One region of the Corynebacterium freneyi genome, then DNA from elsewhere that is predicted to be linked to it. Evidence: riboswitches for the same ligand, from Rfam matches in the RefSeq annotation. Region 1 holds a riboswitch; each other region holds the start of a gene.
The links. A riboswitch is a leader RNA that binds a small molecule or an ion and turns the genes downstream of it on or off. The one in region 1 is predicted to bind cobalamin.

Region 2: another riboswitch for cobalamin. It lies ahead of metE (5-methyltetrahydropteroyltriglutamate--homocysteine S-methyltransferase); the one in region 1 lies ahead of CFREN_RS05005 (ABC transporter substrate-binding protein).
Region 3: another riboswitch for cobalamin. It lies ahead of CFREN_RS10905 (energy-coupling factor ABC transporter permease); the one in region 1 lies ahead of CFREN_RS05005 (ABC transporter substrate-binding protein).
Region 4: another riboswitch for cobalamin. It lies ahead of cobN (cobaltochelatase subunit CobN); the one in region 1 lies ahead of CFREN_RS05005 (ABC transporter substrate-binding protein).

The regions. Positions count from the first base shown of each region.
Region 1 covers NZ_CP047357.1:1,089,333-1,094,141, reverse strand. Annotated here, with positions in the region: gene CFREN_RS05020 (3'-5' exonuclease) at 1-28, shown strand, start outside; gene CFREN_RS05015 (ABC transporter ATP-binding protein) at 33-818, opposite strand; gene CFREN_RS05010 (FecCD family ABC transporter permease) at 815-1,852, opposite strand; gene CFREN_RS05005 (ABC transporter substrate-binding protein) at 1,896-2,939, opposite strand; cobalamin riboswitch at 3,034-3,224, opposite strand; gene CFREN_RS05000 (uroporphyrinogen decarboxylase/cobalamine-independent methonine synthase family protein) at 3,245-4,297, opposite strand; gene mnmA (tRNA 2-thiouridine(34) synthase MnmA) at 4,294-4,809, opposite strand, start outside.
Region 2 covers NZ_CP047357.1:2,434,409-2,439,217, forward strand. Annotated here, with positions in the region: gene CFREN_RS10875 (acyl-CoA dehydrogenase family protein) at 1-997, opposite strand, end outside; gene CFREN_RS10880 (CoA-acylating methylmalonate-semialdehyde dehydrogenase) at 1,081-2,601, opposite strand; cobalamin riboswitch at 2,866-3,085, shown strand; gene metE (5-methyltetrahydropteroyltriglutamate--homocysteine S-methyltransferase) at 3,223-4,809, shown strand, end outside.
Region 3 covers NZ_CP047357.1:2,441,583-2,446,391, forward strand. Annotated here, with positions in the region: gene CFREN_RS10895 (energy-coupling factor transporter transmembrane component T) at 1-127, opposite strand, end outside; gene CFREN_RS10900 (energy-coupling factor ABC transporter substrate-binding protein) at 129-467, opposite strand; gene CFREN_RS10905 (energy-coupling factor ABC transporter permease) at 464-1,219, opposite strand; cobalamin riboswitch at 1,287-1,508, opposite strand; gene cysK (cysteine synthase A) at 1,674-2,606, shown strand; gene epsC (serine O-acetyltransferase EpsC) at 2,692-3,285, shown strand; gene CFREN_RS10920 (GNAT family N-acetyltransferase) at 3,456-3,734, opposite strand; gene CFREN_RS10925 (hypothetical protein) at 3,819-4,289, opposite strand; tRNA gene CFREN_RS10930 (tRNA-Phe) at 4,424-4,496, opposite strand; tRNA gene CFREN_RS10935 (tRNA-Asp) at 4,523-4,596, opposite strand.
Region 4 covers NZ_CP047357.1:1,623,705-1,628,513, forward strand. Annotated here, with positions in the region: gene CFREN_RS07315 (precorrin-8X methylmutase) at 1-365, opposite strand, end outside; gene cobG (precorrin-3B synthase) at 508-1,695, opposite strand; adenosylcobalamin-variant (AdoCbl-variant) riboswitch at 1,851-1,923, shown strand; gene cobN (cobaltochelatase subunit CobN) at 1,971-4,809, shown strand, end outside.

The DNA of each region.
Region 1 (4,809 bases):
CTGGCCCATCGACGAACCGGAACGCTGAGCCCCTACAGCGACTCGATGACCAGGTGCGGGCGCGAGGATTCCTCCGGCCGCACCACCAGGCTCTCCACGGCGAAAGCCTCCCGCACCGCCTCCGGCGCCAACACATGCGCCGGATCCCCGTCCCGCAGCACGGCACGGTCGTGGAGCAACACGACCCGATCGAAGTGCGCCATGGCCAGATCCAGGTCGTGGATGTTCGCCACGACCGTCCGACCGGAGCCTCGCAGCACCTCGATCAGGTGAATCTGATGGTGCACGTCCAAGTGGTTGGTCGGTTCGTCGAGAAGCAGCAGCCCGGTTTCCTGCGCCAACCCCCGGGCCAGCACGACCCGCCGCACCTGGCCACCGGACAACTGATCGCACATCGCATCGGCCCGGGCATCGACGCCCATGAGCTCCAGCGCCTCCCGCACGGCCGCATGTTCGGACTTGCCGCCGAGATCCCACGGATTCATGTGCGGCAGGCGGCCGAGTGCGACGAATTCCGCGGCGGTGAGCTCCCCGGGCGGACGCTCATCCTGCCCCACGAAGCCCACCAACCGCGCGCGCTCCCGCGGACGCATGCCGGCGACGTCGCGACCCCCGTACAGCACCCGTCCGGAAGCCGGCGGGGTGATCCCGGCCAAGGCGCGCATCAGCGTCGACTTGCCGATGCCGTTGACGCCGACGATGGCCGTCAGCGAGCCGGGCGTGGCGGTGAAGGTCACGTCCGACAGCAGGCGGCGCCGCCCCACGTCGACGGCCACCGACTCGACTTCGAGGATCGCGGCGTTGCTCGACCCGCTCATGACTGTCCTCCAAAACGGTATCGGGAACGGCCCATCAGCAGCAGGAACACCGGGGCGCCGATGACGCCCGTGACCACTCCCAGCGGAATCTCCTGCGGCGGCGCGATGAGACGGGCCAAGACGTCCACCCACAGCAGGAACAGCGCGCCGCCGAACACGGCGACGGGAATGACCCGGCGATGAACCGACCCCACCACGAGACGGGCGAAATGCGGGATGACCAGGCCGACGAAGCCGATGCCACCGGCCACGGCCACCATCGCGCCGACCAACAGCGCCTGCACCGCGAACAGCCCCTTGCGCAGCAGTCCGACCCGCACGCCCAGGGCCGCCGCGGTTTCGGGGCCCGCGGACAGCGCGTCGAGGCGCGGGCTCAACATGAACATCAGGATCACCGCGGGCACGAGAACGAGCAGCGGCAGCAGCAGCCGGTCCCATTGCGCCCCCGACACGGACCCGAGCATCCAGAACAGCACCGACTGCGCCGAGCGGGAATCGGGTGCCTTGAACACCAGCAGGCTCGCCACCGCCGAGAACGCCGATGACAGCACGACGCCCGACAAAATCAGCCGCAGCGGGGTGATGCCGCCCTGCAACATCGTCACCAAATACACGGTGGCGGTGGCCGCGATCGCGCCGACCAACGCGCCACCGGACAACGCCCAGATGCCGAAACTGGAAAACGCCCCCAGGGTGATCACGGCCGTCGCACCGACGCTCGCGCCCGAGGAAATGCCGAGCAGATAGGGGTCTGCCAACGGGTTGCGCACCAACGTCTGCATGGCGACGCCTGCCATCGCCAACCCCGCGCCGACGATGATCGCCATCAGCCCGCGGGGCGCGCGCAGCTCCCACACGATGTCGTTGACGGCGCGGTCGGGGTGCACCGTGCCCGAAAACTGGGCCGCGAGCACCGACCACACGTCCGACAGCGAGTAACTCACCGAACCGAACGTCAACGACGCGACGAAGCTGACGGCGGTCAGCGCCGCCAACAAAAACACGAGAAGCGGCGTCGCCGCCTTGCTCCGCACTTTCGAAAACCTCGCTTTTCTCCGGTGTCCCGTAGCGTCGCGGCTACCGGGTGATGTACTCCCGTCCGTCCAGGCTCTCGGGCAGCGTCATCGCCGGCTCGATGTCCGACTCCGGCACGAGGCCGAACTTCTCGAGTCCCTTGCGAACGTGCTCGGCGGCGTCGATGTTGAGCGGCGAGGACACCCACATCGAGTAGTTGAGGTTGATGAAGCGGTCTTCCTTGACCGCCGGCAGGTCGCGGGTCAGCGGGTGGTTCTTCAGGATCTTGATCTTGTCCTCCAGCGACTGCCCCTCGTAGTCGACGAACACGAAGGCGTCGGGGGCGTCGGCGGCGAGGGACTCCCAACCGACCTGCACCCAGGAGTCGGCGAGGTCCTCGGCCTGGTTGCGGGCGCCGGCGGCCTCGATGATCGCTTGAGGCGCGCCGAACTTGCCGGACGTGAAGATCGCGTCGGTGCCGGAGTCGAAGACGAACAGGGTGGGGGTCTGCTCCGGCTGCGGAGCGTCGTTCAGCTTCTTCAGCCGGTCATCGATGTCGTCGATGACGGATTCGGCCAGCTCGGAGTCGCCCGCGATCGCGCCGATGTTGCGCAGATCGATGTCCAGCGCCTCCCACGGTTCGACGAGACCGCGGTGGTCGGTGCCCTCCTGTCGGCAGGACTCCGTGAGCAGGTACGTGGCGATGTCGCGCTGGTCCAGCAGGTCCGGCGTCACGCCGAGGCCTTCCGACAGTCCGTAGTTCCAGCCGGCGAAGTAGATGTCGGGCTGCAGCGACACCACCTGTTCGAGCGTGGGCTGCTTGTCCGAAATCACGTCGAAGCCGTCGATGACGTCGGCACCGTACTTGGCGGCCAGGGTGTCGTGGGCCTTCCCGATCGACGCCACCGCGGACAGGTTGTCGCCCGCACCGGCGGCGAGGGCGATGGAGATGATTCCCGAGTCGTAGGCCAGCATCGACGGATCGGCCGGGTAAGTCATCTCCTCGCCGCAGTTTTCCACGGTGACGCTGCCGTCGGCGTTGACGGTGCCGCCGTTGGCGTCATCGGCGCCGTCGGTCCCGGAGCAGGACACCAGAAGCAGGGCCATCGAGGCGGCGATGGCGGCGGAGGCAGGGCGAAGCGGGAACTTGTTCAATTGGTCCACCTTCGTGGAAAACCGCCGCGATCTTTACGCGAGATGCGACGTCGATGACGAACCGGCGGGTCTTCGGACTCGAAGGCGACTCCCCCGCGCCTTCCCGGACGGTGCAGTGCACTCCAGTGGCCTCATGCGGGGGATGGATCCCTCTCACCGCTGCGCGACAGTTCCGGATTCACACCGGATTCCCTGACGCCGATTCCTTGCGCGACAACCGTAACATTCCAACGCCATCGACCCGGCCGAAAGGCGCGCTACAGGTCTCCCGCCGCCCGCGAGATCAATTCCGCGGTGCGACGGCCTGCGGCGTAGGCGGGGGCGATCCACGACGCGGGCGCACCGACGAAACCGCGGTCGACGGTGACGCCGACGTGGTCGACGAGGTCGGCGCGCGGGAACGACAGTTCGTCCCACAGCCGGGCGACGCGTTCGGCGATGTCGCGGGCTTCGGGTTCCAGGTATGCGCCGGTGTGTTCGTCGGTGGCGCCCGGGACCGCTGGCACGGCGCCGAACAGCAGATCCAGGCCGGCGGCGCGCAGGCGGCCGACTTCGTCGAGGGTGGCCGAGCCACGGATCGCCCCGATGGGCAGCGCGATTCGGGCGGCGCCCGATTCCAGCAGCGCCTTTTCCAGCGACGGCGGCCGCGGCCCCTCCCCCGACGTCCGCGCGACCAGCCCGGGAACCGCGATGGCGATGTCGGGCAGCCCCGAGCCTTCCGCCGTGAGCACCCGCCACTGCGCGGCCATTTCGCGGTAACCGACGGCGGGCAGCGACGTTCCCGCCACCGCCGCCTCGACCAGGCCCGCCGCGATCGCCGGGGCAGCGGGTTCGTGCATGACGACGGCCACCTCCGCTCCGAACCGCCGTCGCACGTCGGCGATGTGGGCGGCCAACCCCTCGGCGAGCGCGGCGGCGAGGTAGGACACGGCGCCGCGGTCGACCAGCATGCGGTGACCGTCGGCCAGCTCGATTGACGCCGCCAGCGTCCACGGCCCGACGACGGGCACGGTGACGGTCTCCGGCGTCGCGCCCCAGAACTCCTCGCAGACGTCGAGGTCGCGTTCCAGGTGGTCGGCGGCCAGCGACGCCGCGGCCCCCGGTCGATCGGCCACGCGCCACGACCGCGGGCCGACGTCCATCGACAGGTCCGCCAGGATCGCGCCGGTCCGCCCGATGGCGTCGGCACCGAGTCCCCGGTCGGCGAGGATGGGCAGGTGTGGAGTGGCCCCGCATTCCCCGGCGAGGATCTCCGCCGCCGCGCGCACGTCGGTACCCGGCAGCGGCCCCAGACCCGAAAACGCGGTCACCGGTCCGCCTCCTTCTCCGTCGACGCGATGGTGCCGGACCCCAGCACGATGTCGCCGTCGGCGTCGGGGCGGTAGAGCACGGCCGCCTGCCCGGGGGCCACCCCGCGCAACGGTTCGGCGAGGACGCAGATGAACGCCCCTCCGGTGCCCGCCGCATCCACCGGGCCGGTCCACGACACGGTGCACGGCACGGGGCGGCCATGCGCCCGCACCTGCACCTCCGCATCGAATTCCGCCGGGGGGCCGCCCGCGTCGACGCCGGCGTCGTCGTAAAGCCACACCGCCCGATCGACGTGGAGCACCCGGACATCCAGGTCCTCGCGTCGTCCGACGGTCACCGTGCCCGTGCCGGCATCGACGCCCGTGACGTAACGCGGCTTGCCGTCGACGGCGGGACCCGGCAGCCCGAGGCCCTTGCGCTGGCCGATGGTGAAGGCGTCGACGCCGCCGTGGTCGGCGAGCTTCTCCCCCGTCGCACCGTCGACCACCGCACCCGGCCGCCGCGGAATGTG
Region 2 (4,809 bases), 1.3 Mb from region 1:
CGGCGACGTGGAAACACGTCTCGGTGACGTGCAGCTTCGCCATCGCGCACGCCTCCGGGTACCCCGGGGCCTTCGTGTCCAGCGCATTGGCCGCATGCGACAGCATCAGACGCGACGACTGCAGGCCCGCTGCCATGTCGGCGATGCGGTGGCGCAGCGCATCATTGTCGATGAGCGTGCCGCCGAACGCCTTGCGGTCCCGCAGGTAGGACACCGCGCGGCCGAAGGCGAACTCCGCGCCGCCCAACGCACAGGCCGCGATGTTGATGCGGCCGCCGTTGAGACCCCGCATCGCCATGGTGAAGCCCTTGCCCAGGCCCCCCTCGCCGCCGATGAGGCGGTCGGCCGGGATGCGCACCCCGTCGAACATGACCTGCGCGGTCGGCTGATTGCGCCAGCCCATCTTCTTCTCGTTCGGGCCGAAGGACAGGCCCGGGGTGCCCTTGTCCACCAGGAACGCCGAGATGCCCTTCGCGCCCTCGGCGCCCGTGCGGGCCATGACCAGGTAGACGTCCGAGGCGCCGGCACCGGAGATGAACTGCTTCACGCCGTCGAGCACCCACTCGTCACCGTCCTTGACCGCGCGCGTCGACAGCGACGCCGCATCGGAACCGGCGTCGGGCTCGGTGAGGCAGTACGAACCCAAAACCTCCATCGACGCCAACCGCGGAACGAACTCCGCGCGCTGCTCCTCGGTGCCGAACTCGTCGACCATCCACGTCACCATGTTGTGGATCGACAGGAACGCCGACGTCACCGGGCAGCCGCGGGCGATGCGGTTGAACACCACCACGCCGTCGGAACGGGTCAGCCCCGTGCCTCCGTGGTCCTCGGAGCAGTAGAGGGCGCCGACGCCGAGCTCGGCCAGGCCGCGCATCTCGTCGACGGGGAAATGGTGGTTCGCGTCCCACTCGGCGGCGTACGGCGCAATGTGCTTGGCCACGTACGCGTCGATGGTGTCGGCGAGCATCTTCTGGTCTTCGGTGATCCAGGTCATGGGTGCCTTCCTGATCTTCCTTCGATTCCGGCGGGTGCCGTGATTCCGGCGGGTGCTTCGGTTCCTGCGGGCGGTTCCGGCGGTCAGGCGCCCAGGACCGGCATGTTGAAGGACGCGCCCTCGCGCGGGCCCTTCGGCCAGGTGGTGGTGATGGTCTTGGTGCGGGTGTAGAAGCGGAAGGCGTCCGGGCCGTGCTGGTTGAGGTCGCCGAATCCGGACCGCTTCCAGCCGCCGAAGGTGTGGAAGGCCACCGGGACCGGGATCGGGACGTTGACGCCGACCATGCCGACCTCGACGCGGGAGGCGAAGTCGCGGGCGGCGTCGCCGTCGCGGGTGAAGATGGCCACGCCGTTGCCGTACTCGTGCTCGTTCGGCAGGGCCAGGGCCTCCTCGTAGTCCTTGGCGCGGGCGATGCACAGCACGGGGCCGAAGATCTCCTCGTCGTAGCAGCGCATGCCGGGCTTGACGTTGTCGATGAGCGACGGGCCGATGAACAGGCCGTCGGCGAGCGACTCCCCCTCGAACTCGGCGTCGGTGGCGCCGGACTCGCGGCCGTCGATGACGACGGTGGCACCCTCGGACTCGGCGGAGCCGACGATGTCGCGGACGCGCTCGAGCGCCTGCGGGGTGATCAGCGGACCGTAGGAGGCGTCCGGGTCGAGGGAGTGGCCGACCTTGAGCTCCTTGATGCGCTCGACGAGGGCGTCGCGCAGGGCGTCGGCGACCTCGTCGCCGATCGGCACGGCGACGGAGATGGCCATGCACCGCTCGCCGGCGGAGCCGTACGCTGCGCCGATGAGCGCGTCGACGACGCGGTCGAGGTCGGCGTCCGGCATGATGATCATGTGGTTCTTCGCGCCGCCGAAGCACTGGGCGCGCTTGCCCAGCTTCGCGGATGTGACGTAGACGTGTTCGGCGACGGGGGTCGAGCCGACGAAGCCGATGGCCTTGACGTCGGGGTGCTCCAGCAGACCGTTGACGGCGTCGTGGGCGCCGTGGACGACGTTGAGCACGCCGGCCGGGCCGCCGGCCTCGAGGAAGAGCTTGGCCAGGGTGACCGGCACGGACGGGTCCTGCTCGGAGGGCTTGAGCACGAACGCGTTGCCGGCGGCGAGGGCGGGGCCGGCCTTCCACAGCGGGATCATGGCCGGGAAGTTGAACGGGGTGATGCCGGCGACCACGCCGAGGGGCTGGCGAACGGAATGGACGTCGACGCCGGTGCCGACGGATTCGGAGAACTCGCCCTTGAGCAGGTGCGGGGCGCCGAGGGAGAACTCGACGACCTCGAGGCCGCGCTGCAGGTCACCGTGGGCGTCGGCGAAGGTCTTGCCGTGCTCGAGCGAAAGGTCGCGGGCGATGTCGTCGGCGTTGGCGCGGATGAGGCGGATCCACTCGTTGAGGACGCGGGTGCGCTTCAGCGGGCTCCACGCGCCCCAGTCCTTCTGGGCCTCCTTGGCGTTGGCGACGGCGCGGTCGACGAGTGCGCGGTCGGCCAGTCCGACGGTGCCGCGGACGGCGCCGGTGGAGGGGATGGTGACGTCCATGGTGGCGCCGTCGGCGTGGACTTCTTCGCCACCGATGATGTGGGGGATGCGGATGGTCATGCCTGTTCTTCCCTTCGCCGCGGGCTTCCGCCCGTCATGTTTTGGTTAACGATCGCTAACCGAAAACGTATGTGACGCGGGTCACGAAATCTAGGAGGAGGTATGGCGCGACCACATTTGGGGGCACCGTGTTAATGTTGCGAATTGACTGTTAACTCTTCGCCTCCCTGCTTGGCGCCCGCTTTTACCCCGGCCAACCTTGCTTTACGACGACCACCTGGCAGACCTTCGCCACCCGAGTTTTCTTTTTGCGAATTTCGTCCTAAGGTGACCTGCGCAACTGGTTCCGCCCCCGCGGTTGTCGCGGGATGTCGGACGCAAGAGGGAATCCGGTGAGAATCCGGAGCTGTCCCGCAGCGGTATGCCGGAACGAAAGCCGTCAAAGGCACTGGGGTCGATGCCCCGGGAAGCGACGGCCGGTAGGCCCCGCCCACTTGGGCGCACGCCGGCGAGCCCGAATACCTGCCCGTTGTGCCGGCTCATCCGATCCGGCTCACCGAGGGCGCTCGTGGACTGGCGCGACGTGGCGTAAACCGACGGGCGAGTCTCCCCGTCGGTGGCTTCGGCGCAGGTTCAGGTGCGACCCCGGTCTTTCTTGACGAGGATCGAGGAGATCACCCCATGACCGCACGTTCGACCCGGGCGGGCCAACGCCCGCCGTTCACCGCGACGGTGCCGGGCTTCCCGCGCATCGGCGCCCACCGGGAGCTGAAGAAGGCCATCGAGGCCTATTGGCGCGACCCGGCCCTGGCACCGGAATTGGCCGACACCGCCGCCACGTTGATCGATCGCCGCCTCACGCGCGCGACCGCGACCGGCCTGGATTCGGTGCCCGTCGGCACGTTTTCCCACTATGACCAGATGCTCGACGTCGCCGCGATGGTGGGCGCCCTGCCCGCGCGCGTCGACGACATCGCCGACCATGAGCCCGGTTCCGGGTCCGACCCCGAACGTGACCCCTCCGCCGACGACCTGCTTCCGACGTGGCTGGACCGCTATTTCGCCGCCGCCCGCGGCGCGGAGGGGATTGCGCCGTTGGAGATGACCAAGTGGTTCGACACGAACTACCACCACCTGGTCCCCGAGCTCGATCCGGCCCGACCCTTCGCCGCCGACCCGTCGTTCCTGGTGGCGCAGTTGCGCCGGGCCCGCCGCCATCACGTTCCGGCGCGGGCGGTGCTCATCGGCCCCGTGACGTTCCTGGCCCTGTCGAAGATGGCCGACGGCACCGTCGGCGCGCCGTTGGACCGCCTGCCCGAACTCGTGGACGCGTACCGCGACATCGTCGATGCCGTCGCCGACGAGGGCGTGGAGTGGATCCAGTTCGACGAACCGGCCCTCAACACCGGGCATCTGCCGGCGGGCCGCGACGGCGAGGTGTCGGAGCAGTGGCGCCGCCTGGTCGTCCATGCCCACGTCCGGGGCGTGCGCGTGCTGGCGCAGACGTATTTCACCGACGCCCAGCGAACGGTGGACCTTCTCTCCGGCACCGGCGTCGACGCCGTCGGCGTGGATTACGTCGCGGGAGCCGCCCCGGATCTGTCCGCCCTGCCGACGTCGACGCTGGTCGTCGCGGGCGTCGTGGACGGCCGCAACGTGTGGCGCACGGATTGCGCCCGGGCCCTGGGCGCGCTCGCCGAGGTCGCGCAGTCGCACCCGGTCGCGGTGTCCACGTCCTGCTCGCTGCTGCACGTGCCGCATTCTCTGGCCGCCGAGCCGTCGCTGGCCGATGAACCGGAGTTGCGGGCCCGCCTGGCGTTCGGCGAGGAGAAGATCATCGAGGTCGTCTCACTCGCCCGCGCCCTGCACCATCCGAACTGCGAGCGCATCCGCCGCAACGGGATCCTCGCCGACGCGGAGACCGCCGCGAACGAGGAGCAGGCCGAGCAGACCGAGCAGACGGAACGGGCCGGGCAGCCCGATCCGGACGCGTCCGCGGCAGCCGTGGAGCACGAGGTTCCCCGACGCAAGGGCGGGGTCCACGACCGGGCGCCGTTCCCGGAACGCCGGGAGGCCCAGCGCCGGCGCCTGGACCTGCCGCCGCTGCCCACGTCGACGATCGGTTCCTTCCCGCAGACGCCGGAGGTCCGTGCGGCCCGGGCGGCGTTCGCACGGGGCGAGTCGTCGGCGCCCGCCTACGAGGCCGCGATGGTCCGCGAGATCCTGCACGTCATCGACGAGCAGGAGAAGCTGGGGTTGGACGTGCTC
Region 3 (4,809 bases), 1.4 Mb from region 1:
GCACGGCCGCCGGCCACGGGGGCAACGAAATGGCCAGCAACAGCAGGCCACCGCACAACAGGGCCTTCTCGCCGACGTTGCGCCGCGCCCACCGATTGCGGGCCGCGGCGGTTTCGAGGGCGTTCACGCTACGAGGACTCCCGCTCCTTGCTGCGGCCACGGTAGAAGCCCAGCGCGTAACCGAGCACGCCGCCGCCCAGGCCGGCCTGCAGCGCGAAGAGACCGGACTCGACCTCGCCCGGCAGCTCGTCGACGACCGGCTCGAACCACGGCTCGTAGTCCGGGTTGCTCTCCTCGATGAGCTCGGTGGCGGCACCGTCCGCGCCGCCGAAGGGCTCCTCCTCGGGGTCGCCCAGGTTGAAGAACATGGGGAACACCGCGATGACGACGGCCAGGACGATGAGGCCGATGGTCACCCCCGCACCGGAGCGCTTCGGGGGCGTGTGGGTCTGATTCGAGGCGGTCATCGCACGGTCTCCTTCTCGTCGGCGTCGGCGGGGGCGGTCAGGCGCTCGTCATGGGCGACCGCGTCGGCGATCGCGACGTCGGAAAGCTCGTTCTTCTTGAGCACGCCCAGGGAGAACAGCTCCTTCTCCGCGACGGTGCGCAGGGCCTTGACCACCAGCACCGTCAGCAGCGCCTCGATGACGGCCAGCGGGATCTGGGTGACGGCGAACAGCGACAGGAACGTCGCCAGCGCACCGCCGAACCCGCCCGGATCCGCCGGGTGCGCCAACGCCAGCTGCGTGGCCGTGACCACGTAGGTGGACAGATCCGCCAGGAACGCCGCGACGAACACCGAGGGCAGCAAACCGCCGCCCAAACGCCTGGTCAGGACGTACCCGCCCCACGCGACCCACGGGCCGACGATGCCCATGGAGAACACGTTCGCGCCGAGCGTGGTGATGCCGCCGTGGGCCAGCAGCAACGACTGGAAGAGAAGAACGATGGAGGCCAATACGGCCATGATGGGCGGCCTGAACATCACCGTGCCCAGGCCCGTGCCCGTGGGGTGCGACGTCGAGCCGGTCACCGACGGGATCTTCAGGGCCGACAGCACGAACGTGAACGCGCCGGCGGCGCCGAGGAGCAAACCGGTGCCCGGCTTCTCCTTGAGCAGCTTGTTGACTCGCCACGCACCGTGGACGACGAACGGCGCCGCGGCCACCGTCCACCCCACCGCATGGCCGACGGGCAAAAAGCCCTCTGCGATATGCATGTGAATTTATCCTCACGCGCCCCCGTCACCTCGCGGGTGGCGCACCGATCCACCCGGCGCCCATCGACGCCGGGGCCGATCCACGGCCGGTCTCCTGGCTGACGGGGCTGCCCCGCGGGACGTGCCGCGAAACATCCGCTCCGGCGCCTTCCCGCGCCCCGCCGGTCCTTTGCCATCGGCCGTGCGGAGCCCGGTGGCATGTGCCGGACCGGGGTCACCCCGATCACAGTGGCGAGGGCCGCCGCCCACTTGCAGGGCGTTCCCGTCCACCGCGAATCTGCCTCCCATCCTATGCCCCGCAGCCGACGGCGATGCGGCGCGGGCGGCGACTCTCCCCCTGGTCGCGGGCTTGCAGGTGCCCCCACCCCAAAACTAGACGTACCTGTCTGTACAAAGAGGGCATCGCGGCGTACACTCGCCCACCGACGAAGGAAACGAGAAAGGAACCGACTGGATGACCATCCACGACAACATCACCGACCTGATCGGCGGCACCCCGCTGGTCAAGCTCAACCGCCTCACCGAGGGCCTGCCCGGCACGGTCGTCGCCAAGCTGGAGTTCTACAACCCGGCCAACAGCGTCAAGGACCGCATCGGCAAGGCCATCATCGACGCCGCGGAGGCCTCCGGCGAGCTGAAGCCGGGCGGCACCATCGTCGAGGGCACCTCGGGCAACACGGGCATCGCCCTGGCGCTGGTCGGCGCCGCCCGCGGCTACAAGGTCATCCTCACCATGCCGGACACCATGAGCCAGGAGCGCCGAGTCGTGCTGCGCGCATTCGGCGCCGAGCTGGTGCTGACCCCGGGCGCCGAGGGCATGAAGGGCGCGGTGAACAAGGCCAAGGAGATCGTCGAGAACACCGACAACGCCATCCTGGCCTCCCAGTTCGCCAACCAGGCCAACCCCGAGGTTCACGCCGCCACCACCGGCGAGGAGATCTGGGCCGACACCGACGGCAAGGTCGATTACTTCGTCGCCGGCATCGGCACCGGCGGCACCATCACCGGCGCCGGCCGCACGCTTAAGAAGCACAACCCGGACGTCAAGCTCGTCGCCGTCGAGCCGGCGGATTCCCCGCTGCTCACCGAGGGCAAGGCCGGCCCGCACAAGATCCAGGGCCTGGGCGCCAACTTCGTCCCGGAGATCCTCGACCGGGACCTGCTCGACGAGGTCCTCACCTCCACCAACGAAGATGCCATCGCCACCTCCCGCGAGCTGGCGAAGCAGGAGGGCATCCTCGGCGGCATCTCGGCCGGCGCCAACGTCAAGGCCGCCCTCGAGATCGCCGCCCGCCCCGAGGCCGAGGGCAAGACCATCGTGGTCATCATCCCGGACTTCGGCGAGCGCTACGTCTCCTCCATCCTGTACCAGGACCTGCGCGACTAAACCCGGACTGCGCCCCCTCCCGCATCCGCCGCCGACGCTCCCTCATACCGGGGCGTCGGCGGTGCGCTATGTAAAGTTGGTCACCATGAATTCGTTCCTGAGGATCCTCAAGGAGGACCTGGACAACGCCCGCGCGCACGACCCCGCCGCCCGCGGTGACGTGGAAAACGCCCTGGTCTATTCGGGCCTGCACGCCATTTGGGCGCACCGAGCCGCCCACGCGCTGTGGCAGAAGGGGGGCGCGGCGAAGGGCCTGGCGCGAATCCTGGCCCAGTTCACCCGGTTCCTCACGGGCATCGAGATCCACCCGGGCGCGAAGATCGGCCGCCGGTTCTTCATCGACCACGGCATGGGCGTGGTCATCGGCGAAACCGCCGAGATCGGCGACGGCGTGATGCTGTACCACGGCGTCACCCTGGGCGGCCGCAGCCTGGCGAAGGTCAAGCGGCACCCGACGTTGGAGGACAACGTGACGGTCGGCGCCGGCGCGAAGGTGCTGGGCCCTGTCGTCATCGGCGCCGGTTCGGCCATCGGCGCCAACGCGGTGGTCACGCGGGACTGCCCGCCCGATTCCATCGTGGTGGGCATTCCGGGCAAGGCCCGCCCCCGTCAGCCGGAGGAACACCGGCCGCTGCTGGACCCGGCGGAGTACGTCCAGGGCGACGGCGACGGGATCTAGCTGCGGCATCCGACTGCAATTCCGCCGTCGAACCACGAACGGCGCCGACCGGGCGACGACAAAGGGCCGACCCCGCACACCACGGGGTCGGCCCCTTTTTCGGGCTAAACCACGGGGTCGCCACTGCCCCCGTGGTTTGGGCCCCGTGGTGTGGATTGGGTGCGTGGCGGTTACGCGACCAGGTCGGCGTAATCGGGGTTCTTCGCGATGAACCGCTCCACGGCCGAGCACGACGGGATGACGGATCCACCGGTTCGGCGGACGTCGTCAAGCGCGGCCTGGATCAGGGGCTTGGACAGGCCCTGCCCCTGGAACCGCTCGTAGACGACGGTGTGATTGAAATTCAACGCACCTTCGGCGGGCTCGTAGGCCGCGAAACCGGCCTCTTCGCCGTCGACGATGATGACGTAACGACGTCCGGACTCGTCGTGATCGATGGTGTGCGCCATGGTGATTCTCCCTCGGTCGATGATGTTTCCCACCAGGGTACGCACGCCCGGCGGACACCATCGCGCAATCGACGGACGGAACCGTCAGACGGCGCCGTGGTCGACCGCGGCCGGCGGAGTGCCGGGCTGCTCGTCGGCGCGACCGACGGCCACACGACAGGGCACCGACCCCGTGCCATGGGCCCGTTCGGCGGCGACGCCGGAACGCCAGCCGGGACTCACCAGGTCCGCGAGCGATCCCGACAGATCCGCCAGCTCCGCGTGCGACAGACCGGGGACGACGACGGTGATGCGGTGACGCGCCCGCTCCCCCACGTCGGCACCGGGGTTGGCTTCGCGCCACTCGTCCAACATGGACGAACCCTGGGCACCGTCGGGCATGACGTCCTCGTACACACGCGCGCCGGAGCCGGGGACGAACTCCTCGAGCGCTCCGCGAATCGTGTCGGCTGCGGCCACCCGGCCGGGCTCGTCGGTGAAGAGGAAGATGCGGATGACCGACGGCAGCGACTCATCGCCGGACATCGTTCCCGCCGATGCGAATTCGGTACTCATGGACATTGATTTTACCGACGTCGTCCCACGGCCGAATCGATGAGGGCGGGGTAAGTTCCGCGCCGAAAAAGGCCCGGCGGGGACGACGAAAAACCGGAAGCCCGCCTTTCGGCGGACTCCCGGCCATTCGATTGTGGCCAGAAGCGGGATCGAACCGCTGACCTTCCACTTTTCAGGCGGACGCTCTACCAACTGAGCTATCTGGCCGAACAAACCCTCTGGGGGAATGTCGGCGACCCTGACGGGACTTGAACCCGCGACCTCCGCCGTGACAGGGCGGCGCGCTAACCAACTGCGCCACAGGGCCTTATGCCGCACACGAACTCCGTCCGTGCACGAGTTGATACTCTACACAGCCGTTCATCGGGGGCACAAATCTGCAGCTCACGGCGAAATTCCGCTCATTCCCCGCACCCGTCGCCACGCCTCCCCCGCCACGCCGCTCCCTTGCCGCGCGATAAAAAGGAAAGGGGCGAACGTCGCAAAGCAATACCCGCCACCGACGAACACGAAAGGCGGC
Region 4 (4,809 bases), 530 kb from region 1:
TCGACGGCGGCGGCGGTGCGCGTGGTGCCCAATTCGGCGGCCAGTCCCGGGGTGCGCTCGTCGTGAAGCGTGCAGATGACCTCGTTGTCCGCGGGCAGGCGGCGGCGCGTGATGCCCGAGGCGATCATGGTCACGTCGGTGAAGATCGGCTTGCCCGCCTCCAGCGCGGCGCGGGCGGCGGCGACTGCGCCGGGGGAGAAGACGATGTCCTCCGCCAGGTCCGTCTGGCCGGCGGCGTGGATCATGCGGACGGCGACGACCTCCTCGTCGGGCGAAAAACGCCCGAGGTCGGACTCGGCGCGGATGATGGAGAATGACTCGCGGTAAATCGCCGCGCCGTCGGTGACGTAATCGAAGCCAAACATGCCAACAGCGTAAGTCAGACCGGCCGGTCGAACGCCGCCGACCCGTCCGCGGCGCGCCCCGACTCAGCGCCGACCACGCTCTGCGCCAACTCCGCGCGGCCCAGTGCCCCGACTCCGCCCCGGCTGGGCTGGGCTCCCGGGGTCAGTCGACCGAGGTGACCTCGTATTCGCCGTCGCCGGTGGCCAGGTAGTCGACGTATCCGCCCTTGGGTCGGCCGCAACGGCGCTCGCAGCCGGAGAAGTGCACGCGTCCCTCGGGCAGGCGGGCCTGGGCGATGGCGTGGGCGGCGTCGCCGCGGGTGTCGGCCAGCGACTTCGGGCAGCCGGGCCGGCCGGTGCAGGCGGAGACGTTGAGCCACGTCGACTTGCGGTCGAAGATCAGGCCGTTGGGCGCCAGGACGCGCACGACCTGCTCGGCGTCGGCTTCCTCCAGGTCGTGGAGGACCAGCGAGTACCAGGGCGTGACGTGGACGGGCACGCGGGTCTGGGCGATGGCGCGGGCCAGGCGGGAGGGCAGGACGCCGAACCGCAGCCCGGCGGCGAGGCTGACCAGGCCGTCGGGCTGGTCGATCCACCCGATCTGTTCGGTGCCGGGGTGGGCGAACGCGAAGGACTCGGCGGCCGACGGATCACCGACGGGCACGCCGATGGCTTCCGCGGTCATGGCGACGACCCGGTCGGCCCCGTCGGATTCGGCGATGCGCCAGGCCTCGCCGCGCACCTCCGCCCACGCGCGGGTCGCCGACAGCAGCATTTCCACCGCGCGGTCGCGGGGCACGGACACTCCGGCGGGTGCCCCGGCGACGACCAGTTCGAATTCGCCGCCGCCGAGGGCGACCAGGCCGAGGTCGGGTGCTTCGCCGAGGACGTCGCCGCGGCCGTCGTCAAGCGCGAACAGGGTGCGTCCCGGCAGCGCCGCAAGCGACTCGTCGGCGCACAAGGCGTCGTCGAACGCGTGCACCAGCTCGGAGACGTCGTCGAGTCCGCCGACGCGGCCGGTCATCGGGGACTGCAGGATGTTGCGCACGCGGTCGTGGTCGGGGTGGGGGAGCATGCCGGCTTCCTCGGCGGCGTCGGCGAACCCGGACACGTCGCGGATGCCGCGGATCTGCAGGTTGCCGCGGGAGGTGAAGTGGATGTAGCCGTCGCCGAAGTTGTCGGCCAGGTCCGCCAGCACCATGAAGCCCGGCGCGGGCAGGAATCCGCCGGGGAAACGCAGGCGGCCGATGGCGCCGTCGGCGGCGATGTGCACGCGGCGGGTGCCCGGGCAGGCGTCGGGGCGGTCGCGTTCGGGGCGGGGGGTTTCGGGCTGGTCGACCATGGGGTTCATGCCTCGATGATACGTGCGGCGCGTGGGGCGGGCGTTGCTTGACGACGGCCCGCCTGCCGCCCGTGCGCCCCGGGGACCGCGGGCGCCCGGGTGTCCCGACGACCCGGATCCGACGGGCGCTGTAGGCTACCCTTCGACAACGTTCAACCACCCGACCCGGGTGGTGGGGAAGCCGGTGAAAATCCGGACGGTCGCGCCACTGTGAAAGTCAGACCCCCACGCCCCGGGAAGCTTGGCCACGGGGCGCGACATTCCCCGGGAAAGGCGCAGACGCGATGATTCTGCTGCTGTCCACGTCCGACACCGACCTGCTGTCCGCCAGGGCCGCTGCGGCGAAGGAGGCGGACGTCGAGTACCGCTGGGCGAACCCCGCCCGCCTGCTCGACGACGATCTGCCGGGGCTTCTCGACGGCGCCGACATCGCGGTCATCCGCCTGCTCGGCGGCCGCAGGGCGTGGGAGGAGGGCATCGACGCCGTCATCGCCTCGGGCATCCCGACGGTGTTGGTCTCCGGCGAGCAGGCTCCCGACGCGGAACTGACCGAGTATTCGACGGTCCCCGCCAACGTCGCCACCACCGCCCACGCGTATCTGGCCGAGGGCGGACCCGACAACCTGGCGCAGCTGCACAACTTCTTGTCGGACACGCTGCTGTTCACCGGCCTGGGCTTCGCCGAGCCGAAGCGCCTGCCGGCGTGGGGCCACCTCGAGCGGAACTGGGGCTCCGCCCTGGACGAGTGCAACGACGATCGCACCGACGAAAAGGCCGGCGGCGACATTGACGCAGCTGCCTCCGCCGACGTCACCGGGACCGCACCGGTCATCGGCGTGATCTACTACCGGGCCCAGCATCTGGCCGGAAACACCGCCTACGTCTCCGCCCTGTGCAGCGCCATCGAAAAGCGGGGGGCCGTCGCAAAGCCCATCTACGCTGCCTCGCTGCGCACCGCCGGCGACGACCTGATCGCCGAGCTCGGCACCTGCGACGCGCTGATCACCACCGTCCTCGCCGCCGGCGGCAACCGACCCGCCCTGGCGCAGGCCGGCGGCGACGACGGCACGTGGGACGTCGCGGCCCTGGCGAAACTGGACATGCCCATCATCCAGGGCCTGGCCCTGACCTCGCCCCGCCAGGCCTGGGAGGACAACGACGAGGGCCTCACGCCCCTGGACGTGGCCACCCAGATCGCCGTGCCCGAATTCGACGGCCGCCTGATCTCCGTGCCGTTTTCGTTTAAGGAGATCGACTCCGACGACCTGATCACCTACGTCCCCGACTTCGAACGCTGCGACCGCCTCGCCGGCATCGCCGTGCGCCACGCCCGCCTGCGCCACGTCGACAACGCCGACAAGAAGATCGCCGTCATGCTGTCGGCCTACCCGACCAAGCACGCCCGCATCGGCAACGCCGTCGGCCTGGACACCCCGGCGTCGACGCTGAAGGTGCTCCACGCACTCGACGAGGCCGGCTACGACCTCGGCGACGTCACCGCCATCCCCGGTTTCACCGACTACGTCGCCGCCACCGCCGCCGGCGACGCCGAAGCCCGCACCGCCGCCGCCGACGCGTTCATGCACGCCATCATCGACGCCGGCGGCCAGGACCCGGACTGGCTGACCGAAGAGGTCATGGCCGCCAATGAACTGCGCTTGCCCGCCGACACGTACCTCGAGCACTTCGAGACCCTGCCGTGGCAGCTGCGCGAAACCATGGTCGACCACTGGGGCGAGGCCCCCGGTTCCCTGTACGTCCACCCGAAGACCCGCGACATCTACATCGCGGGACTGCGCTTCGGCAACGTCGTCGTCATGGTCCAGCCGCCCCGCGGCTTCGGCGACAACCCCGTCGGCATCTACCACGACCCCGACCTGCCGCCGACCCACCACTACCTGGCCTGCTACCACTGGCTGGCCCGCCCCGCCGACGACGGCGGCTTCGGCGCCGACGCCGTGGTCCACATGGGCAAGCACGGCAACATGGAATGGCTGCCCGGCAAAACCGCCGGCCTGTCCGCCGAATGCGGCCCCGACCAGGCCATCGGCGAACTGCCGCTGATCTACCCCTTCCTGGTCAACGACCCCGGCGAAGGCACCCAGGCCAAGCGCCGCGCCCACGCCACCCTCGTCGACCACATGATCCCGCCGATGGCCCGCGCCGAGTCCTACGGCGACATCACCCGCCTGGAGCAGCTCCTCGACGAGCACCAGAACATCTCCGCCATGGACCCGGCGAAGCTACCGGCGATCCGCCAGGAGATCTGGACGCTCATCTCCGCGGCGCAGATGGACCGCGACCTCGGCTGGGAGGAACGCCCCGACGAAGACGTCTTCGACGACATGCTCATGCACGTCGACGGCTGGCTGTGCGAAATCAAGGACGCCGCCATCCGCGGTGGCCTGCACATCCTCGGCGACGCCCCGGCGGGGGAGGACCTCTCCGGCACCGTCGCCACCATGCTGCGCGCCCGCCAATTGTGGGGCGGCGAATTCACCCTGCCCGGCCTGCGCGAATCGCTGGGCCTGTCCGAGGACGGCTCCGACGACCGCGTCACCGTCGACCGCATCGACGCCATCGCCACCACCCTGGTCACCGCGCTGATCGACGACCCGGCCGTCGACCTCGGCTCCCTGGCCGACGACGTCATCGGCGCCAACGGGCTGGACCAGTCGGCGGCGGGCACCGTCGTCAAGCTCCTGGAATTCACCCGGGACGAAATCCTGCCCCGCCTGGCCGAAACCTCCGGCGAAATCCCCCGCATCCTGCACGCCCTCGACGGCGGCTTCATCCCCGCGGGCCCGTCCGGCTCGCCGCTGCGCGGCCTGGTCAACGTCCTGCCCACCGGCCGCAACTTCTACTCGGTCGACCCGAAGGCCATCCCGTCGCGCCTGGCGTGGGAAACCGGCGTGCAGCTCGCCGACGGCCTCATCGAGCGCTTCCGCGCCGACCACGACGGCGAATATCCCAAGTCCGTCGGCCTGTCCGTGTGGGGCACCTCCGCCATGCGCACCTCCGGCGACGACATCGCCGAAGTTCTCGCGCTGCTCGGCGTGCACCCCGTGTGGGACGAGGCGTCGCGCCGCATCACCGGCCTCGAGGTCATCCCCGCCGAGGAGC